4 regions of the Shewanella sp. 0m-8 genome follow, and region 1 is predicted to be linked to each of the others. Evidence: predicted binding sites of a transcription regulator. Region 1 holds the regulator's gene; each other region holds the start of a gene.
What was found. Region 1 encodes sigma-54, which starts transcription at its own class of promoters, with help from an activator protein. Its sites were predicted from a motif close to GTTGGCACGNNNNTNGNNT; they were not measured.
Positions count from the first base shown of each region.

Region 1 (4,031 bases):
GCTCACACTGATCAGATGGCACCAATAAAGCAAATAGAATATCGACAGGCTGCTTATCGAATGAGTCAAATGGGATAGGAACTTCACATTTAACCAATACTGCAACTGGACGTTCTATATTCGACAGCCTTCCATGAGGAATCGCTATACCATTACCTATTCCCGTGCTACCCATTTTCTCTCGTGCCAAGAGACTTTCAAAGATCTCTTGTGAAGAAAGGGTTGGGTACTGGACAGCGGCAATGTCACTGATTAACTCCAGTACTTTTTTCTTACTGCCCGGAGTGGCGCAGGTAGTGCACTCCGGCTGCAGGATGGTACTTAGTTCCATCGTTAGTGTTTAGTCAGCTTCTCTTTGTGTTTAATAACCTGACGATCTAGTTTATCGATCAGGGAGTCTATTGCAGCATACATATCTGCATGTTCCGAAATAGCAAATACTTCCCCTTTTTTAAGGTGAATTTTAGCTTCGGCAATCTGCTGCATTTTTTGTACATTCAAAATAACGTGCACATTATTGATCTGATCGAAATGTCGTTCAAGCTTTGTAAATTTCTCTTCTACATAACCGCGTAGTGAATCGGTGATTTCGATGTGATGTCCTGTCAGGTTGATTTGCATTATCGATCCTCCATGTGCCTAATTTTGAGTTATAAACTCTTACGTTGGTTTGAGGGCGGGATCAGCATCGCTTCTCGATATTTTGCAATCGTACGTCTAGCAACTTTAATCCCTTGTTCAGCCAGAAGCTGGGCCATTTTGCTATCGCTTAACGGTTTCCTCTGGTTTTCAGCTGCGACTAATTTCTTAATAAATGCCCTAATTGCTGTCGATGAGCATTCTCCGCCATCGTCGGTACCCACATGGCTTGAGAAGAAATATTTTAGTTCAAAAATGCCCCTTGGGGTGTGCATGTACTTCTGTGTGGTAACACGTGAAATGGTAGATTCATGCATTTCAACAGCTTCGGCAATGTCATTGAGTACCATAGGTTTCATGGCTTCTTCACCGAACTCAAAAAAGCCTTGCTGGAATTTGACGATACAGTTTGTCACTTTCAATAAGGTGTCGTTGCGGCTTTCCAGGCTCTTTATAAACCACTTAGCTTCTTGCAGGTGGCCACGGATAAATTGACCGTCGGCCTGATTCGTTGTGCTACGCGCCATTGATGCGTAATGCTGATTAACATTAATCTTAGGCATATAGTCAGGATTTAGCTCTACCACCCAGCGACCTTTTTTCTTGCTGACAGACACGTCGGGAATGACGTATTCATCTTTACTGCGTGCAATGGCAAGCCCAGGTCTTGGGTTAAGAGTTTGGATCAGTGTGATCGCCTCACGTAAATCATCCTCTTTGAGTTTGGTTTTACGCATTAACTGCCTAAAATCACGCCCCGCAATAAGGTCTAAATAGTCTTTAATCAGTAATCTTGCATTTTCAATGTGCGGTGTATCTGCGGCATATTGTGCTAGCTGGATAAGTAGGCATTCACTTAAGTTGCGGGCGGCAACACCGATAGGATCAAAATGTTGAATTCGTTTTAAAACGGCTTCGACTTCATCGAGTTCAGTTTCAGGATCGCCCATCGCTTCGAGAATTTCGTCACAGCTCTGGGTTAAATAACCTCGTTCATCGATCGCATCAATAATCGCGGTGGCGATAGCAAGATCGTTATCTGAAAATGGGGTGAGGTTCTTTTGCCACTCAAGATGCTCATATAAGCCTTCGCTAGTCTCGCCTTGGAATGGCATGTCATCTTCACGACTTACGCCTGAGCTAGCATTAGAGGAAACGGTGTAGACTTCATCCCAAGTGGTATCCATAGGCAGGTCATCGGGCATGGAATCTTGGGTGAGGGCTTCGGAGGTGTCAACGCTTGCGCTATCTTGGGTGAGTTCACTATTAGAGTCATTTACAGAGTGATCTTCATCGTTGATCATATCGCCATCTGACTGCTCTTCATCTAGCTCCAGTAACGGATTAGAATCTAATGCTTGTTGGATCTCTTGTTGCAGCTCTAAAGAAGACAGTTGTAACAGGCGAATGGCCTGTTGTAACTGGGGAGTCATAGTGAGCTGTTGACCCATTTTGAGCTGGAGTGACGCTTTCATTTTACCGCTATTCCCTACACTGTAGTTAAACGTTAAAGCTCGTTGAACTGGCGAAGGTTGCTCAAAAACTCAACACGTTGATTTTTTTGGAAATAATTCCATATTGAGTTTTTCAGCTTCCATACTGTGAATTAACTATAGCCTGAATTGTTCACCTAAGTACACCGCTCGAACCTGTTGGTTGTCCAAGATTTCGGCAGGTGTACCTTCAGCAATCAGATTTCCGTGGCTTACTATGTAAGCACGCTCACAAACGTCCAAAGTTTCGCGAACATTATGATCGGTGATCAGTACGCCCAGACCGCGACTCTTAAGTTGTTCAATAATTTTTTTAATATCGATAACTGAAATGGGGTCAACACCCGCGAACGGCTCATCTAACAAGATAAACTTTGGATTAGCTGCGAGTGCCCGAGCAATTTCTACCCGGCGGCGTTCGCCTCCAGACAATGCCATACCTTGGCTGTCACGAATGTGAGTGATATGAAACTCTTCGAGTAGATGCTCAAGTTGTTCTTCACGTTGCTCGTTATTGATGTCATGACGAGTCTGTAAGACGGCCATGATGTTGTCACGTACTGACAGCTTTCTAAAAATACTGGCTTCCTGAGGTAGGTAACCGATACCTTTACGGGCGCGTAAATGCATAGGATCGAGCGTAAGATCGTCATCATCAATAAAGATCTTACCCTTATCACTCTGTACTAGGCCAACCACCATGTAGAATGTCGTTGTTTTACCTGCACCGTTTGGGCCAAGCAAACCAACAATCTGACCTGTCTTTACGGTTAAGCTAACATCTTGTACGACGGCACGATTTTTATAGCTCTTAGCAAGATTGACCGCTTTTAAGGTGATTTGGTTCATTGCTGTTCCTGCTTTTTCGCTGGCGATTCTGGTTTCTCTTCCTGATAGGTTTCAGGCTGAATAATGGTGATAACTCTGTCATCGCCCTTGCCAGTACTTTCTGCAATAAGCTGTTGCAAACTGATGTTGTATTTAATGCGGTTACCTGTGACCTGGCTACCGTCTTGCGCTAGGGTGGCTTCGCCGACTAAGGTGAGTGTGCGCGTAGCAAGTTCGTAGCGGATCTCTTTTGCGCTAGCCGTTGCCGGGCGTCCATCATCCATTGTTTGGGTGTAAGTGGCTGGGTTACCAGTCGCCACAAGCGTTTTACCGCTCTTATCTTCTTTTGAGAAAACCCGTAGCTTATCGGCATTCATCTTGATTGTGCCCTGAGTGACTTCGACAGGCCCAAAAAAGATAACCTGATTATTCTTGATATCAGCTTCTTGGCTAGCGGCCGCAATTTTCACCTCTTGCATCAGGTCATCAACTTTAGCAACAGAGCTGAAACTGAGCAGACAAAATAGGCCTGCAAGGATAGATTGATTGTATTTCATAGCGTCCTTCTACTCAGCTAAAGCGTTTTCTTTAGCTAGTATGAGTGTAAAATTGTTCAATATGTTGGCGTTACTGAGCTTCGTAGATACCTTCTACTTGGCTGATTAGTTTTACGCTCTGGGCATTCAGGTCGGCATATAAGCCTACACCTTGAATGACGAATTCGTTGCCAGTGACGTGGATAATTTCATCTGACGTCATGATCATAGTATTCAAATCAAGATCTAAATAGCTGGTGCTTAACGTCTGTATCGGCTCTTCTGGGCTAATCGAGTCGATAATAACATTGTTTTCTAGCGTTACCTTGCCAGTGACTTTATTCAGGCTGCCTTTATCACTTTTAAGTCGCCATTCGGCTAGGCCATCATCAGGGTAAATGAGATAAACAGGCTCAGTAAAATAGGTCATATTGACGCTATCAAAGTGTTCCATGTGTTTCGCTGTTACTTCGCTATTGATGAAGCCTAACTCGTTATATTCGATGCTACGTAGATCATCGATAATATAGTCGGG
Region 1 covers NZ_JBRIMB010000028.1:43,930-47,960, forward strand. Annotated here, with positions in the region: gene ptsN (PTS IIA-like nitrogen regulatory protein PtsN) at 1-331, opposite strand, end outside; gene hpf (ribosome hibernation promoting factor) at 334-621, opposite strand; gene ACVBIO_RS13780 (RNA polymerase factor sigma-54) at 651-2,114, opposite strand; gene lptB (LPS export ABC transporter ATP-binding protein) at 2,250-2,981, opposite strand; gene lptA (lipopolysaccharide transport periplasmic protein LptA) at 2,978-3,517, opposite strand; gene lptC (LPS export ABC transporter periplasmic protein LptC) at 3,588-4,031, opposite strand, start outside.

Region 2 (4,031 bases), on a different contig from region 1:
AAGGATCAAGACCAAAACCACTAATGCTCCCAGTACGAGCTTTATCACACGCCAAAACCAAGGTTGCTCCCACAATTGAGGCGCTGGAGCGGCCTCGATAAGCTGATCCATAAATGGCACGGTAACCACTTCAATCACATCACCGCGCTGGGTATTAAAACCGACAGCACCTTCTAGTAAGCGGCGGATATTGGCAAGTTCTTGCTCATTCCGCGGCACCCGGTTAACACTGCCATCTTCTGCCATTGGCGCATTTTTAAAATCAACAGCCACGGAAACACTGACACGACGTAGTGTGCCAATTTGCTGACGAGTATGGCTAATAGTGGTATCGAGTTCGAAATTACGTGTCGCCTCTTTGTGGCTACTACCCGATGTTTGCTTTACCGATTCTGTTGCATTAACTTCCTGAGGAATATCTGATGCCATTGGAGGTTGATTTGATAAGGCGCCAGGGATCCCGCCACTAATGCCGCCATTGGAATTGTTCTCTACAACCATCTCGCTTCTTAATGCTGGTAAGTCTGGATTATAGCGCTTGGCAGTTTGTTCAACCGCGGTAAAATCCATGCTGACATCAACTTGAGATGTGAAGTTCTCAGGACCTAAGATTGGCATCAGAATCGACTCAACTTTATTGCGATATTCTGATTCTTTCTGCTGAACAATTTCAAGCTCACGTCGAGCAATAGCTGATACGCCGTCTTGACTGCCAGAATTAAGTAAGCGGCCGTTAGCATCGGTCACGGTGACTTTATTGGGCTCAAGGTTATGCACCGCAGAAGCCACGATATCGACAATGGAGTCGACTTCTTCTTGAGCTAAACCACTGCGCCTTGTACTCACTACAACCGTTGCACTAGGTTTTGAACGGTTTCTAGCAAATACGTTTTCTTTCGGTAAGGCTAGAATCACTTTTGCGCGGGTCACGCTTTTTAATTCTTCGATGGTACGGGCAAGATTTTGTTCTTGGCTGTGCTTTAAGCGCGCTTGCTCCATACGCTGACTGACGCCAAAGCCACTATCTTTAGATAAGAAATCATCTTTATTCGCAGCACTATCTAAGCCTTCACGACTTAAGATCATCTTTACATCTTGATACTTATCCTCGGGCACTTTAACCACGTCCCCCTGGATCTCATATTTCACCTGATTTTTGTCTAAAACATCAAGTACCTGCACCATTTCAGCGGTACTCATCTGCCCTAGGGGGCGATATTCGGGTTCTTGAGCCCAGATCATCACAAAAACAGCTAAGGCTAGACAGATAGCAAGCGCCAAAATCATCGTCACTTGGCGTAACATATCGACGCCACCTAAGGACCCCATTAAGCCAGGCTTATGTTCTTCTTGAACACCTGATGTTTGCGGGTTGGTTGCTAAACCAGAACCTGTACCTACGACCATTTCTGTACTCACTATTGCACCCTGTTTCTACGTAATAACGGCCTAAACAGGCATACTCATAATTTCTTTATAAGCTTCTACGAGCTTATTGCGCACTTGCACGGTTGCTTCAAAAGCAACGCTTGATTTTTCTCTAGCGATCACGGTATCAGATAAAGTGACTGTGGTATCTCCCATATCGAGCCGAGTGGCGAGATTAGCAGCATTTGATTGAAGTTCGCTTACATTTCCAACAGCTTGCGACAGCAGCTGACCAAAATCACTACCTGAAGTATTTTGAACCTGGCGCGCAATGCCCGTTTGAATGCTTGAAGTACCAATTTGACCATTAAGTGATTGCATCTCTTGCAGTAATGAATTCGCACCAATTTGCATACTTAGCTCCCATGTCGTTTTCTTGACGAAAATGTTGATATAGCGAGATAAAGCAAATAGCTTGCCAGTTTGTAAAAAGAAGGGGAAGTGCCAAGAAGGACGCTACGCTGCGAGGACGTGACTGCGTCACTTCGAGAGCGCCACTTCGTGACTTCTAGGGAACGAGAAAAAGCCAAGACGTTAAAAACAGAGACGGGAAAACAATAGACGAACGGCCTGCGGCCTTACAGCACGTGACTATTTGATTTAATTGAATGTCACTACGGAACGCTTCGCTTACGCAAAAGCCCTAAAAGATTAAAGCGACGGCATAAATAAACCTATGCAAGCTTTTGACTCAGCTTGTGCTTTCCTAGGACCTTTCTTAGTTTTCCTAGCACCTAGGCCCTGCTTTTCCGTCAGTAAGCCTGCGCACGTTCCGTCTTCCGTGAGCGAAGCGTTCGTCTTAGCTTTTAAGCAGGTATTTGAATTCCTGAGTCGCGCATTTTTGCCATCTTATAGCGCAGCGTTCTGGCACTGATGCCAAGTTTTTCAGCAACTAACTTTCGACTGCCATTACATTGAGTCAAGGTTTCTAAAATAATCACATGTTCTTGTGCTTTAAGCTCATCACCTAAACCTTCAAGCTCTGCGGGTTTATTAACAACTAAAGGTGTGCTTTCAGGGTTAAAATCTAATTCTACTGAATCGATAATAATGTCTGCTGCCGTTATTTCTTTTGCAGTGCATAGAATCAAGGCTCTTTGAATTACGTTATCAAGCTCTCGCACATTGCCAGGCCAGCGATGAGTCAATAAACGTCGTGATGCGCATTCGCTTAATTCGGGTAACTCACTGTAATTAGCAATCAATGCATGACGTTGCAGTAGATGCCTTGCCAAGGGCAAAATATCGGCTGGACGTTGATTAAGTGAAGGCCAGGTCAGCGGGAATACGTTGATACGATAATACAGATCTTCTCTAAACTCGCCCGATGTTGCCATGGCTTTTAAATCACGATTAGAAGTAGCAAGCACCCGAACATCAAGCTTTATCGTTTTACGCCCGCCTAAACGTTCAACTTCGCGCTCTTGTAGTACACGCAACAGTTTTGCCTGCAGCCCCACCTCCATCTCAGAGATCTCATCGAGTAATAAGGTGCCACCTTGTGCTTGCTCAAACTTACCTGGACACGCTTGATAGGCGCCAGTAAACGCTCCTTTCTCGTAGCCGAACAGGGTAGCCTCGAGCATATTTTCAGGGATTGCTGCGCAGTTAATCGCCACAAATGGCTGCTCGGCGCGTTGACTATTTTGATGAATATATCGAGCCAACACCTCTTTACCACAGCCACTTGGTCCCATAATCATCACAGATGCATCAGAGGCCGCTACGCGCTGCGCCAGAGCCAATAAGGCCAAGCTCTTTTCATCAGCCACAATCGGTGTGCCTTCAGCAGCCTTTGCCGGCATATAGCGAGAAACTTGATTAACTAATACTTCGGCAGAAAACGGCTTTGATAAATAATCCACCGCACCCAACTTCATTGCATTAACAGCATTATCGATAGTTGCATAAGCCGTCATTAACAATACTGGAACTTTAGGATGGTGCTGCTGTAAGTAATTAAGCAGACCTATCCCACCGACGCCTTCCATCTGCACGTCACTAATAACCATATCAAAGCGTTGGCTTTTTAAGGTCAAAATGGCTTCTTCGGCACTGCCAACATCGACGCAATCATAATGAGCTAGCATCAAGGTATCGAGTAACGCTTCGCGCAGTGATGCGTCATCTTCTACCAGTAACAACTTACCTTCAGACATGCTGGCTCTCTCCTAGTACTTGCTCATTTTTGATGGTTGTCAGCAATGGAAACTTCAATGAAGCTGTGCAGCCATTGCCCGGGTGGCAACTAAACTGCATCTTTCCACCATGGTTACTCACTACCGACTGCACCACGGCTAAACCTAAACCTGTACCTTGAGATTTGGTAGTAAAAAAAGGTTCTAATACCTTTTGTTGCATAGCCGCATCCAGCCCCTTGCCATTGTCGATGACATCAAGGTGTAGAGCCGTATTAGTATCAAATGCATGTAACGTGATTTGGTTTGCGCCCGCTTCGATACTGTTCATCACTAGATTATTGATTGCTGAACACAAAGCGGCATCATTGGCTCTAATTTTTTGCTTTGATTCATTATTAAAAACCAACTTACAAGCCTTTTGCTCTGCGATTGGCTGGCAATTACTCAACACGTTATCAACCA
Region 2 covers NZ_JBRIMB010000004.1:22,715-26,745, forward strand. Annotated here, with positions in the region: gene fliF (flagellar basal-body MS-ring/collar protein FliF) at 1-1,407, opposite strand, end outside; gene fliE (flagellar hook-basal body complex protein FliE) at 1,450-1,782, opposite strand; gene ACVBIO_RS02945 (sigma-54-dependent transcriptional regulator) at 2,235-3,587, opposite strand; gene ACVBIO_RS02950 (sensor histidine kinase) at 3,580-4,031, opposite strand, start outside.
Region 2: a site for sigma-54 is predicted at 1,833-1,851, ahead of fliE (flagellar hook-basal body complex protein FliE). Genes of this name have one in related genera too.

Region 3 (4,031 bases), on a different contig from region 1:
GACTCCGTGGAGCAGTGCATCAATTTCGTCTTGGCTTAATAAATCACTCACGATATCGCCTTTGCTTATATAAAATAATTACTTTTTTCACACAACTTATTGCATGACAAAACCGGTAAATAGGACTTTTTCTACCACTGTGCGGCCAGTTACGGGCTGCAGGGTATTTTGTACATTTCGCAGCGCTAACAGACGTAATTCATCCTTACCAGCAGGAGAGCTGAGCTTCTGGATATCAGCACCACTAAATGTGGTAAGCAGTGCATCTTCAATTAACGGAATATGCTTTTTAATCAAAGTGTCATCGTCATTACCACGAACCATTAATTGCACTTTAATTTCGACTAAGCGGGTTCGGCCATTATCTGGTAAATTGAACAAAAATGGTCTGGGCATAGCCGCATAAAACGCTTCTCCGCTTCTTGAGGCAGATTCAACAGCGGTATCGCCCGTACCTGCAACCTCTGCAACATCATCTGAGCGCAATAACATCCATGCTGTAATAGCGATAATGGTCATTAGCACCATAGCAATTGCGCCGAATAAAATGAGCTTCTTTTTACTGCGAGGCTCAGCGCTATCTTCTAGTTCTAATGTTGCTTCTTCTGCCATTTTTCTTCCCTAACTGGAGTGCAGAGCGACGTCATCACTCTTATCAATATTCTTAAGCCGCTATAGATTACCTGCTTATGCGTAATAATCTATACCTGATGCCGAACTTGTTGATAGATTTGACCTTGCGAGCAACTCTTCTGCTGAAATTTCATCCGTTTCGGCCATACCACTGTCATTTTTGCGGCCGTTTCCTTGTTCACCGTCGGTATTTCCACCGCCCCCTTGAGACACTTGGCCATCGGTTAACTGCATCCCTTGCTCTGCCAGCATCTCACGCAGCCTTGGCATTGCTTGCTCAACCAGATCACGAGTTTGATGCTGACTTACTTGAAATTGAACTTGAGTGGTATCACCTTGGACTTGAATGCGCACCATCATATGGCCAAGCTCTGGTGGATCTAGGCGAATTTCAGCATGTTGTACCCCGTTGCTAACCATGGTGATCAGCTGCTGATTCATCATCGGTGAGAAACGCTGGATCATCTGTTGCATTGGCGGTGTTTGTTCAGCACCTTGTTTCAATGACAATTGCAGCTGTGGTATTTCTTGACGCTGCGCTCCTGCTTGCTGCTGTAATGATTGCCCCTGCAAACCCGTTAACGCTTTAAGATCCTGAGCTGCGTCAGCACCGGTTAAACTTGCCTCTTGTCCCGTTTGCGATGACATCATTCGCACCGACAATTCAGCCGTTTTAAGTTGTTCGGTTGCAGCCAACTGATTAGTCATCGTTTGGCTGCTGGCATCGGCATTTTTTAGCTGCTCACCACTGGCTTTCTGTAATTGGGATTGAGACTGAGACTGTAATTGAGATAACCCGGCAAGCTCTTTACCGAAAATGTCGCGAGGCTCATTTTTCGTAATCGCGTCAGCGCTTTTTAGAGCAGAGTGAAGCGCCTCAGGGTCCGTTGCAATATTGGCAAGACCGGCTTTATCAGTCACTCCCGCTTGACCGGCTAGCCCAACCTCTTGCTGTTTTGGCTGCGAATTACCCCCCAAGTCGAGATTAACATTAGCCGTAACAGCAAACTCCGCTGTTAATTCGCCATTAGCATCTAAAATTTGGCTTTGCTGCAACAGCTTGTGTAACTCTGCGGCAGAAAGCTGAGTTAGCTCTTGCTCTGACAAGCCTGACTCTTGACTCAACGCCGTTAAGATATCGCCTGCAAGTTCGCTCGCTTCAAGCTCACTTGCTAATGTCTCTTCTGAAGTCGCTTCTGATGCCACTTGTAGCGGCAAGCTTTCGCCGTTGGCGGCAAGCTGAGCTTCACTACCAAAATTATTTGCAAGATTGATCTGGGCAAACACCTGGCTGACATCATCAGCAGCACTCTCAGCCTTGGCTTGTGCCTGAATGTTGCTTTCTGCTGTAATTTCTAAACTTGAACTCGCACTTGATGATTGCTTATCAACTGCTGAAGAAGCTGACTCTGCCTTAGTGTCAGTCTGTTTACCCGCTTTTTCCAGCGCAGCCGAAAAGCTACCAACTTCAGAATCACCTTCAGAGTTAGCCCTAGGTTTAAGAGATGGCTCCAAAGATTTATTGTTATTTTCAGTGGCCTTTTTACTATGTTCTGAGCCACTGAGTAAAATGTTGTTCATCTGCTGCATTACGTCTCCGTTAGGGTTAACTCATCAAACCGACCTACGAGGGAATATGTCAAAATATCGGCTGAATTGGGGCAGTCAACACAATAGAAAGCAATAATAGTGCCAAAAGCAAACGCAGCCTTTAATCGCTCGTTATTGCAGGGATACAGATCAATGAAGGGATAACCTAAAAGAGCCAATATTGCTCTATCAACAGTGAAATGAATGCTGTCAAAAAATGAATACTGAGCTCTCTAATTAGGAGCTCTTAATTACGAGCGCTTTAACACGAGCTCTGTATCAGGGATAAATGGGATTATTTAGGTGGGTAACTGCTGAGAATTAACGCTGCCGCTTACGGTAAAACTGCTGCGATGCAAATTCATCTACCATTTTTTGTTCGCTGCGTAATTCAGCAAGCTTGGCTTTTTCTGCTTTATTGGCGAGTAACAACTCCACCGCTTTACGCTTTTGTTGTTTCTCTTGCCAATATGCTTGGCGGTGTTGCCTTTGAGTATCGGCATCTTTCACCGTATTGACCTGCTGCACGATTGCCGCATCAATTTGACGTACGAATTGATGAAATTGGTGATAATGGCTGGCGCTAATGCTTTGCCCCTGTTGCTGCTCCATCTGTTTCATATAGTCGAGACGATAATTTTGCAGCGCTTCAAGCTGACTTTGACGTCTTTGCAGCTCAAGTTGCGCCGAGCGAAGCTGCAGTGAAGCCTGCTCTTCGGCATCTTGCGTCAGCTTAAGCACCATGTGCAGTGGATCGGGTTTAGTCATGATAGTCTACTCTGTTATTGCCTGAGCACTGATGAGCTAACGTCTGAGTGGCTAACACCTGAATGGCTAAGGTCTGAATGATTGAGGTCTGCTTAAAAGTTAAGCCTGACATTGCGCCCCCAATTGGCTCAGCATTAAGGTGCTACTATCAAACGTTATCGAGTCTTTCATGGTTTGCCTTAAAAACGCGTTCATCGCGGGTTGTAAGCGAATCGCATTATCGATGCGTGGATCGCTACCTTGGCTATAGGCACCAATGGAGATCAAATCTTTGTTTTGCTGATACAGAGAGTAAACCTGTTTAACTTTTCGCATCGCCTCTAAGTGCTCTGGACTGATAACCATAGGTGCGACACGGCTAATTGATGCTTCGATATCGATAGCCGGATAATGTCCTGAGTCGGCTAGGCTGCGTGACAATACGATATGACCATCGAGAATGGCTCTTGACGCATCGGCAATAGGATCTTGCAAATCATCGCCTTCAGTTAATACGGTATAAAACGCAGTAATTGAGCCTTGTTGACCGCCACCATTACCGGCTCGCTCAACCAATTTAGGCAGTTTGGCAAATACCGATGGCGGATAGCCTTTGGTTGCCGGCGGCTCACCCACAGCAAGGGCGATTTCACGTTGTGCTTGCGCATAGCGAGTTAAGCTATCCATTAGTAACAATACGTTATAGCCCAAATCGCGAAAATACTCGGCGATGCGAGTAGAGGTTTCACAAGCGCGAAGACGCATAAGCGGTGACGTATCGGCAGGTGCTGCCACGACAACAGATCGTGCACGTCCCTCTGGGCCTAAAATCTCTTCAATAAACTCTTTTACTTCGCGGCCACGTTCGCCCACTAACCCCACGATGATAATGTCTGCCGTTGTCCCGCGGGTCATCATTCCAAGCAGCACACTTTTACCGACCCCTGAGCCCGCAAACAAGCCCATACGCTGGCCTTTACCCACGGTCAACATGGCGTTAATGGCTCTTACGCCAACATCGAGTGGCTCACTAATGGCACGCCTTGTAAGTGGGTTAATTG
Region 3 covers NZ_JBRIMB010000004.1:15,865-19,895, forward strand. Annotated here, with positions in the region: gene fliM (flagellar motor switch protein FliM) at 1-51, opposite strand, end outside; gene fliL (flagellar basal body-associated protein FliL) at 97-612, opposite strand; gene ACVBIO_RS02910 (flagellar hook-length control protein FliK) at 688-2,223, opposite strand; gene fliJ (flagellar export protein FliJ) at 2,545-2,991, opposite strand; gene fliI (flagellar protein export ATPase FliI) at 3,091-4,031, opposite strand, start outside.
Region 3: a site for sigma-54 is predicted at 2,312-2,330, ahead of ACVBIO_RS02910 (flagellar hook-length control protein FliK). Genes of this name have one in related genera too.

Region 4 (4,031 bases), on a different contig from region 1:
ACGCGTCGCGGTTGCCCCATTTCATCAAGAATGTCGTTGGCTAGCGCTAATTCACCATTAAGCATTTGAGTTAATGTTGGCGCAGTCGCATCCGTTTGCAGGATTAATACCTGACGCGCACCCCATGCTAATGCTGACAACCAATGGTCCATGCTCGCAACGGTGATCTCCTCCATTGCAATCGGGATGATTTCACCCGCGAGGGCTTCAGTTATCGCCTCTTCGCCCTTACCCATATCATGAAATAGGATCACTGGAGCAATTTGTGCTTGGGAGCGGAAGTTCGTCACCAGCTTATTCAGGTAGGTATGCATAGCTTGCGGCGTTGGCAAGTCATAACTAATAGCACCTGTTGGGCAAGCATTAGTACAACTACCAGCACCGTGACAAAGGTAAGGATCAATTTCGATCATCTTCCCTACGCTAGTAATCGCATCGGCGGGACAGAAGTTCAAACAACGAGTACAGCCTTCATTGCCGTGACGGTAATGGGCACAAATATCACTGTTAATTTTAACGTAGCGTGGCTTATCGAATTGGCCAACCAGCTCTGGAAGCTGCTCTAGCGCTTCATCGAGCTTAGCTTGGTCTTGACCCACATAGAAATAGCCTGGTGGCAGCATTTCAAGATTGATGCAAGGGCTCATGCTAAGGTCGAGAATAAGGTCGAAGTGGGCTTTACGAATGGCGACAGTACTTAATTCTGCATTACCGTTTTCGTGTTCAACCTTGACTTGAAACTGACCTAAGAAACCTTTAATTTCAACAAGCTTGTTGTAATAGCTCTCTACGTCTTCAGCAGCAGTCATTACTTTTTCAAGATGGGCTTCGTCCTGGCTAGTGATTGGCTCGTTCGCCAAAATGGCGCACTTACCCATACTAGACAACTTGTCCGCAGCTAAACGTGCCAAATCTTCTGGCCCGATAACAAGAACATTACCTTCGGTGGTGTAGCTAATGGTCGGTGGGATCAGATTTTGAATCATCTGAGTCCCAGCAAGGACCTTTTGTCGAACCTCTTTGAGTCCAACTTGTGTTTCACTATTGCTCACATTGCGTTCCTGAACAGTTCTTTGGCTGTTTCTGTACATGAGTATCGCTGTTATCTCATCGCGCTTTTCATTAGCACCAGCTTTTATTACTCTCTAAATACAGCAATTCACATACCAAATTTGTGGAAATAAAAACACTCTATAGTGACGTTAAACAACTTTATCGGTCGTAACATCACTGCTTTTTGGTTCATTTTTGGACAAGTCGTCTTTATTGTCGTCCAAAATGTCCGATACAGCTTTTGTATCATTAAGGTGTTCATTCTGATCGGTATTTTCAGCTGCAATCATCTCATCTGATGCTGCCTCAACGCCGTCTTTGGCTCCATTCTCATCATCTTCATCTTTGAAGTTATGGCGGAATACTTTCTTAAATAGCTCAGCAGAGACATCAGCTGTTAGCTTAGGCTGATTACTGTAATCAAGCGCATATTCAAGCAAGCCATCAATTTCGCTGTAGTGTGGCTGCTTCCATAGTGCCTTTAGTGCTGCAGCTTTTGCAGCCGGGTCTACATTAGCGCCCATAAAGCTGGCAAAACTACCACCGACTTCAATTTTTTCAGGATCAGGCAAGTCCTCTGCACGCAAAATCTTATCGGCTTGCGCTTCAGCTTGTGTGTCGTCAGAGGCTGGGGTTGAATCTGATGCTGTTACTTGCTCTGCTTCAGCTTGCTGTTGGGCTGCTAGCGCCTGCTCTTCGGCTTGTTGCTGTGCCGCGGCTTCTGCGGCAGCGACTTCCGCTTCACCCTCAGCCTCTACTTGTTGCTTACGTAAATTCCAGCGGGATAAAAATCCACTCATGTTCTGTCCGCTATGTGGTTAGTACTTGGCCCTTGGTTCTTACGGCGATCCACATGTTTACGGCGATGTGCGCTAATTTCGACTTCACCATGACGAGTAATGAACGCTTCAATCCAGCAGGCAATAGCCTTGGGCATAGGGATGTTTAATACTGGGGTATCAGCTTCTAAACAACCGGCTGCGACATTTTGGTCAGCAGATAAGGCAACTGGGATCCACTCACCTTCGAGCGTTTCATCACAGACGATATACAGCATCGCGTTATCCATATCGATATTGATACGGTAGCTGCCGCGCTCATCTTTGTGTAGCTCAAGTAGAATTAGGTAGGCACCTTCAGGTGCGGCGTGGGTGGCAGGAAGTATCTGATCGACCTCCCACTGTACTGAGGTCCATCTTCCGACTTGCTTCTCGGTCTTCTTAAGAGAAACGTACATTGGCCATTGGCTTTCGGTATGTTGCATTCAGTCTCCGTCTTGCCTGAGGTGGCTGCCGATATAGCAGTCCAACTATATAAATACTCCCCTAAGCTAAAGCAATATATGTGCCATACGATATCAATTAAATAGTTTGAACTAGATCAACTATTCCAAGCAAAGACTAGGACATTTTGTCTAAATAGCAATTACCGATAGGACATAAAAGGGCGACCCTAACACTAGAACTGTGATCTACTGCTAATTTATTCCCCCCTATAAAATTAGGTACAGATATTGCTTAGAACTAGGCGCAATTATTCCCTTTAACAGATGATGGGTCACATGACAGCATACAAAAGCAATCCAAAGTTAATTAAAACCAATACTGAAGTCCCTCTTACGATTGCTGTAACCGCCATTAATGAAAATGGTGAAAAAGTAGATAAGTTCATTGCTTGCGAACGCCCTCTCACTGTTTATCTAAATTGGCAGCCTATTGTGACGTTAATGACACTTGGCGCCCGAACTGAAGCATTGTCATTAGGCTATCTTAAAAACCAGGGATTCATCTCAGATATCAATAAGCTAGAATCTGTCATCGTTGACTGGGATGTGAATTCAGCCGCCATCATTACCAGTGAGAAAATTGAAAATCTAGATGAAAAACTGTCTGAAAAAACCGTCACAACAGGCTGTGGACAAGGTACGGTTTACGGCGACTTTATGACTGGACTTGATGACATTAAGTTACCCACGCCTCAGTTAAAACAGAGCATGATCTATAGCTTGCTTAAAAATATCAGTGCCTACAATGAAACCTACAAAAATGCCGGTGCAGTGCATGGTTGTGGCTTATGCCAAGAAGACCAAATTGTTGGCTTTGTTGAAGATGTCGGTCGTCACAACGCTGTTGATACCTTAGCCGGTGAGATGTGGTTAAACCAAGATTCGGGTAACAACAAACTGTTTTACACCACTGGACGTTTAACCTCTGAGATGGTGATTAAAGTCGCCAAAATGGGGATCCCAGTGGTGTTATCCCGCAGCGGCGCAACACAGATGGGATTAGAACTCGCACAACAGCTTGGAATTACCATGATTGCTCGCGCTAAAGGTCGCCACTTCTTAATTTATAACGGTGCTGAGAATATTGAATTTGATGCAATTGCCTAACCGAATAGACCTAATAACTAGTATTAAATGCGCAACAAGGATTAATCATGACCGAGCCGACTGACCTGATCTATATGAGTGCCAAACAGGTATCTGAGTACCTAGATCTCAATGAGAAGAAAGTCTACTCAATGGCCAACGACCGCATTCTTCCCGCGACTAAAATAACGGGTAAATGGCTATTTCCAAAGATCTTAATCGATAGATGGGTGATGGATTCATGCCACAGCGGCATGCTATCTGATCGTATGCACATCACAGGTAGCGATGACCCACTCTTGTCAATGTTGGTCGCTAGAATGATGTCACAGGTGGGTAAAACCGAGCTCATCAGTTACAGCTCTACTGGTTCACGCTTAGGTTTAGACTTGCTTTCACGAGGTTATGCCGATGTGTGTACTCTGCACTGGGGCAGTGTTGAAGAGCGTAGTGTTCGCCACCCTGCTTTGTTACAGGGTTACGCTAACCACCAGCAATGGGTCATGGTGCACGGCTATACCCGTAAACAGGGCTTAATGATGCGTCCAGACATGCATCACCGCTGTCAGGAGTTGGACAAAGTGTCCCAACAGTCTTGGCGTTGGGT
Region 4 covers NZ_JBRIMB010000063.1:16,624-20,654, reverse strand. Annotated here, with positions in the region: gene ACVBIO_RS19935 (4Fe-4S binding protein) at 1-1,091, opposite strand, end outside; gene ACVBIO_RS19930 (DUF3306 domain-containing protein) at 1,203-1,853, opposite strand; gene ACVBIO_RS19925 (DUF3305 domain-containing protein) at 1,850-2,317, opposite strand; gene ACVBIO_RS19920 (formate dehydrogenase accessory sulfurtransferase FdhD) at 2,603-3,445, shown strand; gene ACVBIO_RS19915 (substrate-binding domain-containing protein) at 3,493-4,031, shown strand, end outside.
Region 4: a site for sigma-54 is predicted at 2,554-2,572, ahead of ACVBIO_RS19920 (formate dehydrogenase accessory sulfurtransferase FdhD). Genes of this name have one in related genera too.